Regions from separate parts of the Staphylococcus epidermidis genome, predicted to be linked through region 1. Evidence: riboswitches for the same ligand, from Rfam matches in the RefSeq annotation. Region 1 holds a riboswitch; the other holds the start of a gene.
The links. Region 1 has a riboswitch for S-adenosylmethionine ahead of FNL83_RS09430 (methionine ABC transporter ATP-binding protein). Riboswitches for the same ligand answer to the same signal wherever they lie in the genome.
Positions count from the first base shown of each region.

Region 1 (4,920 bases):
GTGCAAAAAGGCTGCAAAGTTTTTAGATGAGCACGATGTGAATTATGAATCCATTGATATTGTTCAACATACACCGACTAAAAAAGAATTCAAAAATATCGTAGATAAAACGGGTGTGAATATTAATAAGTTGTTTAATACACATGGTATCAAATATCGCGAATTAAATTTAAAAGAGAAACTTAAAAATATGTCTGATGATGAAAAACTAGAACTACTTGCTTCAGATGGAATGTTGGTTAAACGTCCATTAGCTATTTCTGGTAACCATTTGACTTTAGGATTTAAAGAAAATGAGTATCAACACCAATGGTTATAGGTGTGATATTAATTTAGAGAAAGTGAACATTAATAAAAAAATATAAATTAAAATGGTGTTTTGTATATTTAAAAACGAATTTTAATTCATTTATTCTTTGTAATAATAGTTGAATGAATAATATGTGTGTGGCATTATTAAATTGTAATTAAATTAATCAGGAGGGGATTCTCGTGGCAGTACCGAGCGAATTTAAATATTCTAAAGAGCATGAGTGGGTTAAAATTGAAAATAATGTAGCAACAATTGGTATTACAGAATACGCACAAAACGAATTAGGTGATATCGTATTTGTTGAGCTACCTGAAACTGACGATGAATTAAATGAAGGTGACACATTCGGTAGTGTGGAATCAGTAAAAACAGTATCAGAGTTGTATGCGCCAATTTCTGGGAAAATTGTTGAAGTTAATGAAGAATTGGAAGATAGCCCAGAATTTGTAAATGAATCGCCATACGAAAAAGCATGGATGGTTAAAATTGAAATTAGTGACGATAGTCAATTAGAAGAATTATTATCAGCAGATCAATACTCAGAAATGATTGGTGAATAATGATTGCAAACTCCTCGATTAGATTTAATCAAGGAGTTTTTTTATAAGGAACAACTTTAATCTGGAACGTAAGCCAAAGCCCATACATAAGTGACACTAGCAATTAAAAATTGCAGTGAAAAAGAGGAACGCCTGAGCAAAGCTCAAGCATAAGTGACACTAGCAATTAAAAATTGCAGTGTCACTAAATGTTTAGGTTTTGGGGATTTTGTGAATGATGATAGTGATAGTTACTTTGACGCTTAGAAGGTGGATTGACATGGCTATTGTAAATAAGGTTATTATTGTTGAAGGTAAATCGGATAAGAAAAGAGTACAACAAGTAATCGCTGAACCTGCAAATATCATTTGTACACATGGCACTATGAGTATAGATAAGATAGACAACATGATAGAAACACTTTATGACAAACAAGTTTATGTTCTTGCTGATTCTGATGATGAGGGTGAAAAAATTAGAAAATGGTTTAAACGTTATTTAAGCGAAAGTGAACATATTTATGTTGATAAAACGTTTTGTGAGGTTGCTAAGTGTCCTAAAAATTATTTAGCACATGTATTAAGTAGATATGGTTTTAATGTAAAAAAAGAAAAGAAACTTATGAATAATTTAAAAACTGAAAGGCTAGTTTTAGTAAATGAATAAATTGAAGGATATTGAAGACATAACTGTTAATTTTAATAAAGAAAAACATCTCATATTTGGTTATACACCAATGTGTGGAACATGTAAGATTTCTGAAAGGATGTTGGATATTGCTAATGAAATCTTACAATTGCCAATAAAAAAAATAGATCTTAATTTTTATCCTGAATGGAGTAAAGAGAAACAAATTATGTCTGTTCCTGTTTTGTTGCTTATGCGTAGAGAGGAAGAGATAAAAAGAATCTACGCATTTCAGTCAGTTACTTATTTGTTAGAAAATTTAAAATAATTATTGACGAAACATTAGTACGATGGTAGGATTAATACAAATTAAATATGCTTTAACTCTTATCGAGAGAGGTGGAGGGATGTGCCCTAAGAAGCCCGGCAACCGTCTAAAATAGAAATGGTGCCAATTCACATAAAGTATAACTTTAGAAGATGAGAGAAAGAACATTTCAACAAATGCTTTCTCAAATTTTCTAAAAATTGAGAAAGCATTTTTAATTTGATTACTAAGCAACATAAGGAGGCTATTAACGTGATTAAGCTAAACCAAATTGTTAAACGCTATCATACCAAGGATAAAGATGTTCTTGCTGTTGATCACGTTGATTTAAACATTGAATCCGGCTCTATTTTTGGTGTGATTGGTTTCTCAGGAGCTGGCAAAAGTACGCTTATAAGAATGTTTAACAACTTAGAATCTCCAACGTCAGGTGAAATCATTATAGATGGTGACAATATAAGTCAATTATCTAAATCACAGTTACGAAAAAAACGACAAAAAGTGAGTATGATTTTTCAACATTTTAACCTGCTATGGTCAAGAAATGTATTGAAAAATGTAACATTTCCATTAGAAATTGCTGGCGTTCCAAGTGGTCTAGCTAAACAAAAAGCATTGGAACTCATTGAACTTGTCGGCCTAAAAGGTCGAGAAAGTGCGTATCCGTCTGAATTATCAGGCGGACAAAAACAAAGAGTGGGTATTGCGAGAGCATTAGCTAATGATCCAGATGTATTGTTATGCGATGAGGCAACAAGTGCATTAGATCCACAAACTACAGATGAAATTCTAGATTTATTATTGAAGGTAAGGGAACAACAAAATTTAACTATTGTACTTATAACACATGAAATGCATGTTATACGAAGAATTTGTGATGAAGTTGCTGTAATGGAAAACGGTAAAGTTATCGAACAGGGAGCGGTAAGTAAAGTATTTGAGAATCCACAACACGAAGTAACAAAACGTTTTGTGAAAGATGATTTAAACGATGATTTTGAAGATTCTTTAGAGTATTTGGAGCCATTAGATCATGATGCATATATCGTGAGGTTAAACTTTACTGGTGAAAATACGACTGAGCCTATCATATCTTATATGACGAAGACGCATAACATAGATGTGAATATTCTTGAAGCAGATATTAAGAATACTAAAAACGGTTCGCTTGGATTTTTAGTTATTCACATACCACATATAAGTGAAGAACATTTCAAGCAATTTAAACATAATCTTCACGAACAACACGTTAATGTGGAGGTGCTAAAACATGGGTAAATCTTATGGTGAAATATTTCACGAAATGGTGACAATGCCAAATGTTCAGTGGCCAGAGGTTTGGCAGGCAATTTTAGAAACTCTATATATGACTGTTGTTTCGACGCTTTTTGCATTTGTCTTTGGACTTATATTAGGGGTATTACTCTTTTTATCTGCGAAAAGTAACTCATTGGCTGCTAAGATTTTCTACACGATTGTGTCATTCATTGTTAATTTATTTAGAGCAATTCCATTTATCATATTAATTTTACTGTTAATTCCATTTACAAGTATACTTCTCGGAACAATCAGTGGGCCAACTGGTGCATTACCAGCACTTATTATTGGTGCAGCACCATTCTACGCTAGATTGGTCGAGATTGCTTTTAAAGAAATTGATAAAGGTGTTATAGAGGCTGCTTGGTCAATGGGAGCGAACACTTCGATAGTTGTGAGAAAAGTGCTACTTCCTGAAGCAATGCCTGCTTTAGTTTCAGGTATTACCGTTACTGCAATTGCTTTGGTAGGTTCTACAGCTATTGCAGGTGTTATTGGCGCAGGCGGTTTAGGTAATTTAGCATATTTAACAGGATTTACTCGAAATCAAAATGATGTCATTTTAGTTTCAACAGTATTTATTTTAATTATTGTATTTATAATCCAGTTCCTAGGGGATTGGCTTACAAATAAAATCGATAAACGCTAAAGAAAAGGGGATTATATTCTATGAAAAAATTATTCGGAATTATTTTAGTATTGGCTTTAACGATTGCCTTAGCTGCATGTGGTGGAGGTAAAGATAAGGAAAAAACTATCACAGTAGGTGCATCTCCAGCACCACACGCTGAAATTTTAGAAAAAGCAAAACCATTATTGAAGAAAAAAGGTTATGATTTAAAAATCAAACCAATTAACGATTACACAACGCCTAATAAATTATTAGACAAAGGTGAAATCGATGCGAACTTCTTCCAACATACACCATACTTAAATACTGAAAGTAAAGAAAAAGGGTATAAAATTGAATCGGCTGGGAATGTTGAATTAGAACCTATGGCTGTATACTCAAAAAAATATAAAAGCTTAAAAGATCTTCCTAAAGGTGCAACAGTATATGTATCAAATAACCCAGCTGAACAAGGACGATTCTTAAAATTCTTTGTAGATGAAGGTCTTATTAAACTTAAAAAAGGCGTTAAAATTGAAAATGCTAAATTTGATGACATAACTGAAAACAAAAAAGATATTAAATTTAACAACAAACAATCAGCAGAATATTTACCAAAAATCTATCAAAATCAAGACGCTGACGCAGTAATCATTAATTCTAACTATGCGATTGACCAAAAATTAAGTCCTAAAAAAGATTCGATTGCTTTAGAATCTCCTAAAGATAACCCATATGCAAATTTAATTGCAGTTAAAAAAGGTCATAAAGATGATAAAAATATCAAAGTATTAATGGAAGTGCTACAATCTAAAGAAATTCAAGATTATATTAAAGATAAGTATGATGGAGCTGTCGTACCTGCTAAGTAAATAGCAAACAATTAATAATATTTAATCGCTTGTCACATGAATATACAAAAACACGTAGATGATTCAGTATAAAATCATCTACGTGTTTTTTGCTATTGAACCTTTAATTTTTAACTCACTTTTGTTATACGTTTTAACATCCATAAACATTTTTCTGTGATTATAGTTATCTAACAATGACTATAATTCACTAGCCATATTTTTTGAACAGGTAGTTTTGTAAAAGGTAAGATATATTGTCTTTATACGCACAACATATCTATAATTATTTAAATATTATCACGGTATAAAATACCAACACTTACACCGCTAT
Region 1 is NZ_AP019721.1:1,936,225-1,941,144, reverse strand. Features, by position in the region: gene FNL83_RS09455 (arsenate reductase family protein) at 1-319, shown strand, start outside; gene gcvH (glycine cleavage system protein GcvH) at 493-873, shown strand; gene FNL83_RS09440 (toprim domain-containing protein) at 1,133-1,519, shown strand; gene FNL83_RS09435 (thioredoxin family protein) at 1,512-1,808, shown strand; SAM riboswitch class I at 1,865-1,967, shown strand; gene FNL83_RS09430 (methionine ABC transporter ATP-binding protein) at 2,061-3,086, shown strand; gene FNL83_RS09425 (methionine ABC transporter permease) at 3,079-3,774, shown strand; gene FNL83_RS09420 (MetQ/NlpA family ABC transporter substrate-binding protein) at 3,795-4,607, shown strand; gene FNL83_RS09415 (hypothetical protein) at 4,877-4,920, opposite strand, start outside.

Region 2 (4,920 bases), 1.1 Mb from region 1:
TCTCTTTCAAAGAACTCTACTTCAATGACATCCTCTTCCTCACTTAGTCCTGGCATTCCAATCGTCATCTTGATATATTCATCTAAAACTAACTCTTCATATGTACCTTCAATGATGTTTTGTTTACCGTTTCTACTATCAATGATGCGATACTTTCCTCCCTCTTGAATATCTGCATCAAATGATTTATTCGTGCGTTGAGTGGTCATAAACCATTTTTTTAAGATATCTGTTTTTGTCCATGCCTCATAAACGACCTCTGGTGTATATTTGAGTAATCTCTCAATGTCGATTTCTACATATTCATTTTCCACATTATATTTTGCCATTTCATTTCACCTACTTTCACTCTTAATACTATTTTAACGTATTTGAGCTAGGTCACAAACTTTGAGCTCTATAAAATTAAATTATATTAAATAAAACTTATAATTTTAGTGATTTTTAACTTTTTAAATTCAAGATTGAGTGTATAGTCTTGTCTTTATCAATATTTTACTGTTATTCTAAATTGTTTGATACTCAACTTAAAAATAAAATACAGATGGTGTGTATCAAAGAGTCATTATAAAACTGTCAACAATCATAAGATTGTTGACAGTCAATATATACTATGGGGCATATTTTATTTCTTTGACGATTGATTTAAACGAGGTACTCTTAAAATAATTGCTACTAATCCACAAACACCTAATAATATTGGATAAATACTATATTGTAACATTAGGAATGGGGAAATTCCGGCTACACCTGCTGCTGAAATCACTTGTGGACTGTATGGTAATAATCCTTGAAAACACCCACCAAAGATATCTAATATACTTGCTGATTTCCTTGGATCGACATCATATTCATCAGCAATATTTTTAGCTAATGGTCCAGCCATAATAATAGAAATTGTATTATTTGCTGTTGAAATGTCAGCTGCACTCACTAAACTCGCTATACCTAGTTCTGCACCACGCTTTGATTTTACTTTTGACCTTACAAAATTAAGCAACCAATCAATACCACCATTATGTTGGATAATTCCTACTAGACCACCTATAAGCAATGCAATCATAGCAATATCTTCCATTCCGATAATACCTTTAGAAATAGCATTTAAAAGGCCATTCCAACCAAAAGAACCATCAATCAGTCCAATTATACCGGCTAATACAGTACCTCCTATTAATACAATAATTACATTAATACCAACTAACGCAAGAATCAAAACTAATAAGTATGGTATGACTTTAATTAAATTATAATCATAGTTTTTAGTATGATCTATAGAAATACCATTTGTTAAAAAGAATAAAATGATGATTGTAATAATCGCACCTGGTAGTACAATTTTAAAATTGACTTTAAATTTATCACTCATTTTTGTTTTTTGTGTTCTTACTGCTGCAATAGTGGTATCAGAAATCATAGATAGATTATCACCAAACATCGCTCCCCCAACAACTGTTGCCATGGCTAATGCAGCTGGTACATCTGTTGCTTGTGCAAATCCAAAACCTACTGGTGCAATAGCTGCAACTGTGCCAACAGAAGTCCCCATTGAAATTGATACAAACATACAAATAATAAATAGCCCAACAATTATTAGATTTTGAGGAATAAGTGATAAGCCTAAATTAACTGTAGATGACACGCCTCCCATTTTTTCAGCAGTCGTCGAAAAAGCTCCAGCAAGGATAAAAATAAGCATCATCAAAATGATATTAGAGTGACCTGCACCTTTTGTAAATACCTCTACTTTTTTTGCAAAAGTTTCCTTGCGGTTCATAAGTAAGGCAACAATAACAGTAATTGTAATAGCAACATTTAATGGCATAGTGGTAAAATCACCAGAAATAATACCAACACCTAGAAATAGTAAGACAAATAACAATAAAGGAATTAATGCCCAAGCATTGCCATTCTTCATCTCTTTCATAATCTAACCTACTTTCCCGTATAATGGATTGATAGATTTTATACTAAAAAATTCCTATCTATTTAATCAATAACTCAAAAATAAAAAACCAGGACACGTAATCATGCCCCAGTCTCAGTTAACGTCGTGTTTAACCTTATCTTCTAACCTTCTCGGTTACTGGAATTGGCACATGATACAATGTTGCCGAAGCTTCTTTGGGCCAGTCCCTCCACTTCTCTTGATAAGTTATTGAATTGTGTTTAACGTTACAAGATATTTGCAATAACGTCAACACTTATTATTTTAAATATTTTAATAATAGTTTACATATTTTCAATAATAGTAAAGTATTTTTCGAAAATAGCCACACTTATTGATGCTAAGATAAAAATCGTTACTGCAAGTCCAAAAATAACCATCAACTTTAAATATAATGATATGAGCATTGAAATGATTACTACAACAATCACAGTAAAAAATATACACTTAAGACGTTGTGCTTTATGTCTTGATATTACTTTACGTTTTATCCGTTCAGATGATAACGTCTCCTCTAATTGAAGTGATGTAATATGTAATTTTGTTTCTAATAAAACCGCAGTACCCACTGTTGATACTAGAATAAGCATCACTATCCATAAAGGCTGTTGCTTTATAAAGCCAACCACGTAAATACCAAAATATAGTATGCCCGAAATCATACCAAGGATACGATCGAGTTTAGGGCTCACCCATATCATATGATTTCTAATATTATTATTAACAAAATATACATTTTTCAATCCATTCGTTATAAAAGCAATAATCACTATGACATGTATCAATGTGGGATAATCATTAAAAACGTAAAAGATAATCAGTCCTATGACGAAAATGAGCAATGGCATGAATTTATATAGATATGCTTTCATCAATGACACCCTTAAAATGAGATTTACATATGTATTTTTATTTTTATGAGGTAGGCCGATTAACCGTAAATGTTTGACCTAACAAAGAGTAATCATTTCCAGCTAACCTAGCTACCGGATTTAATTGATTTGCATCAATTTTACTATCTTCAAAATAAACTTCTTCATCGATATGGTACACGACAATTTCACCAATTATCAAATCACTCCCGTTATCTTTGTTGCCCAATTGTACTATTTGATGAAGCTTACACTCAAACCTTACTTTTGCTTCTTTGATTGCTGGAACTTTAATTAAATCTGAATCAATCATACTTAGAGAGGTTCTTTTAAGTTCATTAACACCATATTCTAACGGGGCAGCAGTTTCATTCACATCATTAACAATAGCCTCATCAGTAATATGCACTACAAACTCACCTGATTGTTCTATATTTATTGAGGTGTCTTTTCTATTTCCCTTTGTACGTTGAACAGCAATTGCAATCATAGGTGGTGTATGATTAACTACATTAAAAAAACTAAACGGGGCTGCGTTGATATCCCCTTTTAAATTTTGAGTAGTTACAAATGCTATCGGCCTAGGTATAATACTTCCACTAAGTAATTTATAATTTTGCATATCTGAAAGTGTTTCAGCTTTTATTTTTTTCACTATCAATCAATCCAATCAATTTTTATTAAAAATATAAAATTTACTATTTAACTATTGTTGTCCCTTTGCAGACATAATTATAAATAAAAAGTTAAAGAAGATCGTATATTCAATTGAATCACTGTTAGCCTATAAGATAAGAAAGCCTAGGACATTGATATTTGTCCTAGGCGCTTATTATCATAAACAAATCTTATATTAAACTGTATAGGTTTGTATGATGTTTAGCACCTTCGTCGTGCTTTCACTTCGAAAAATATATACTAATCAACATGCTATAGTTAAGTTAATCTATTTGAGTCCCACCAGTCACACCATATACTTGACCGGTAATATAACTTGCATCATCAGAGGCTAATAACACATATGTCCCAGCACATTCAACTGGCTGGCCGGCACGTCCTAACGGTGTGTTTTGTCCAAAAGTAGGTATAGCGCTTTGTGGTTGTCCACCGACAATTTGAAGTGGTGACCAAAACGGTCCAGGTGCAACACAGTTAACACGAATACCTTTAGGGCCAAGTTCGGCTGAAAAACTCTTTGTTAAAGATATAATTGCAGCTTTCGTTGCAGCATAATCATGAAGAATTGGACTAGGATTATAACCTTGAACTGAAGATGTTGTTGTAATCGAGCCTCCTGGTTGTAAATACTCAAGCGCTTTTTGGACTGTCCAAAATACCGGATAGACATTCGTTTCAAACGTTTCGGTAAAATCTTGAGTTTTAAACTCCGATAATTCATCTTGATAAAGTTGATGACCAGCAACCAACGTTACATTGTCTAAACCACCTAATTGCTGATAAGCCTTTTCAACCATGTCATAGTTGAATTGTTCATCTCTAATATCACCAGGAATTAAGATAGCTTTTTGCCCAACATTTTCAATAATCTGTTTTACATCATCGGCATCTTGTTGTTCACTTGGTAAATAATTAATCGCTACATCTGCACCTTCTTTAGCATAAGCAATTGCTGCCGCACGTCCAATTGCTGAATCGCCACCAGTCACTAGTATTTTAAAGCCATCTAATCGATGGTGGCCATGATAAGAATCTTCCCCACAATCTGGTTGTGGTGACATTTTAGCTTGTATACCTGGAACTTCTTGTTCTTGTTTTTCATAATTATCAGTTTTAAATTTATTGCGCGGATCTTGAGCTGACATTTCAAATCATCTCCTAATTCATTTAATGCTTTCTGTATACCCAGTTATCATGTACGTTTAATCATAGAAAATCTGAAATCACTTCAATTTATAAAATTATGTCAATAAACGTTGAACGAGCTGAACGAAATATTGAGGAACTTTTTCCAAAATACGCTCATCTGGATGATATTTAGGATGATGTAAATCATATTTACTGTCGGAGCCAATAAATGCGAAAACACCGGGGTATTCTTCTGTATAACCTGAAAAATCCTCTCCAATAGTAACCGGTTCA
Region 2 is NZ_AP019721.1:629,545-634,464, reverse strand. Features, by position in the region: gene FNL83_RS02950 (SRPBCC family protein) at 1-329, opposite strand, end outside; gene FNL83_RS02945 (Na+/H+ antiporter NhaC family protein) at 626-1,927, opposite strand; SAM riboswitch class I at 2,061-2,157, opposite strand; gene FNL83_RS02940 (hypothetical protein) at 2,233-2,820, opposite strand; gene FNL83_RS02935 (flavin reductase family protein) at 2,864-3,475, opposite strand; gene FNL83_RS02930 (SDR family oxidoreductase) at 3,762-4,643, opposite strand; gene FNL83_RS02925 (amidohydrolase) at 4,740-4,920, opposite strand, start outside.
Region 2: linked by a shared signal. The riboswitch ahead of FNL83_RS02945 (Na+/H+ antiporter NhaC family protein) and the one ahead of FNL83_RS09430 (methionine ABC transporter ATP-binding protein) in region 1 are both predicted to bind S-adenosylmethionine.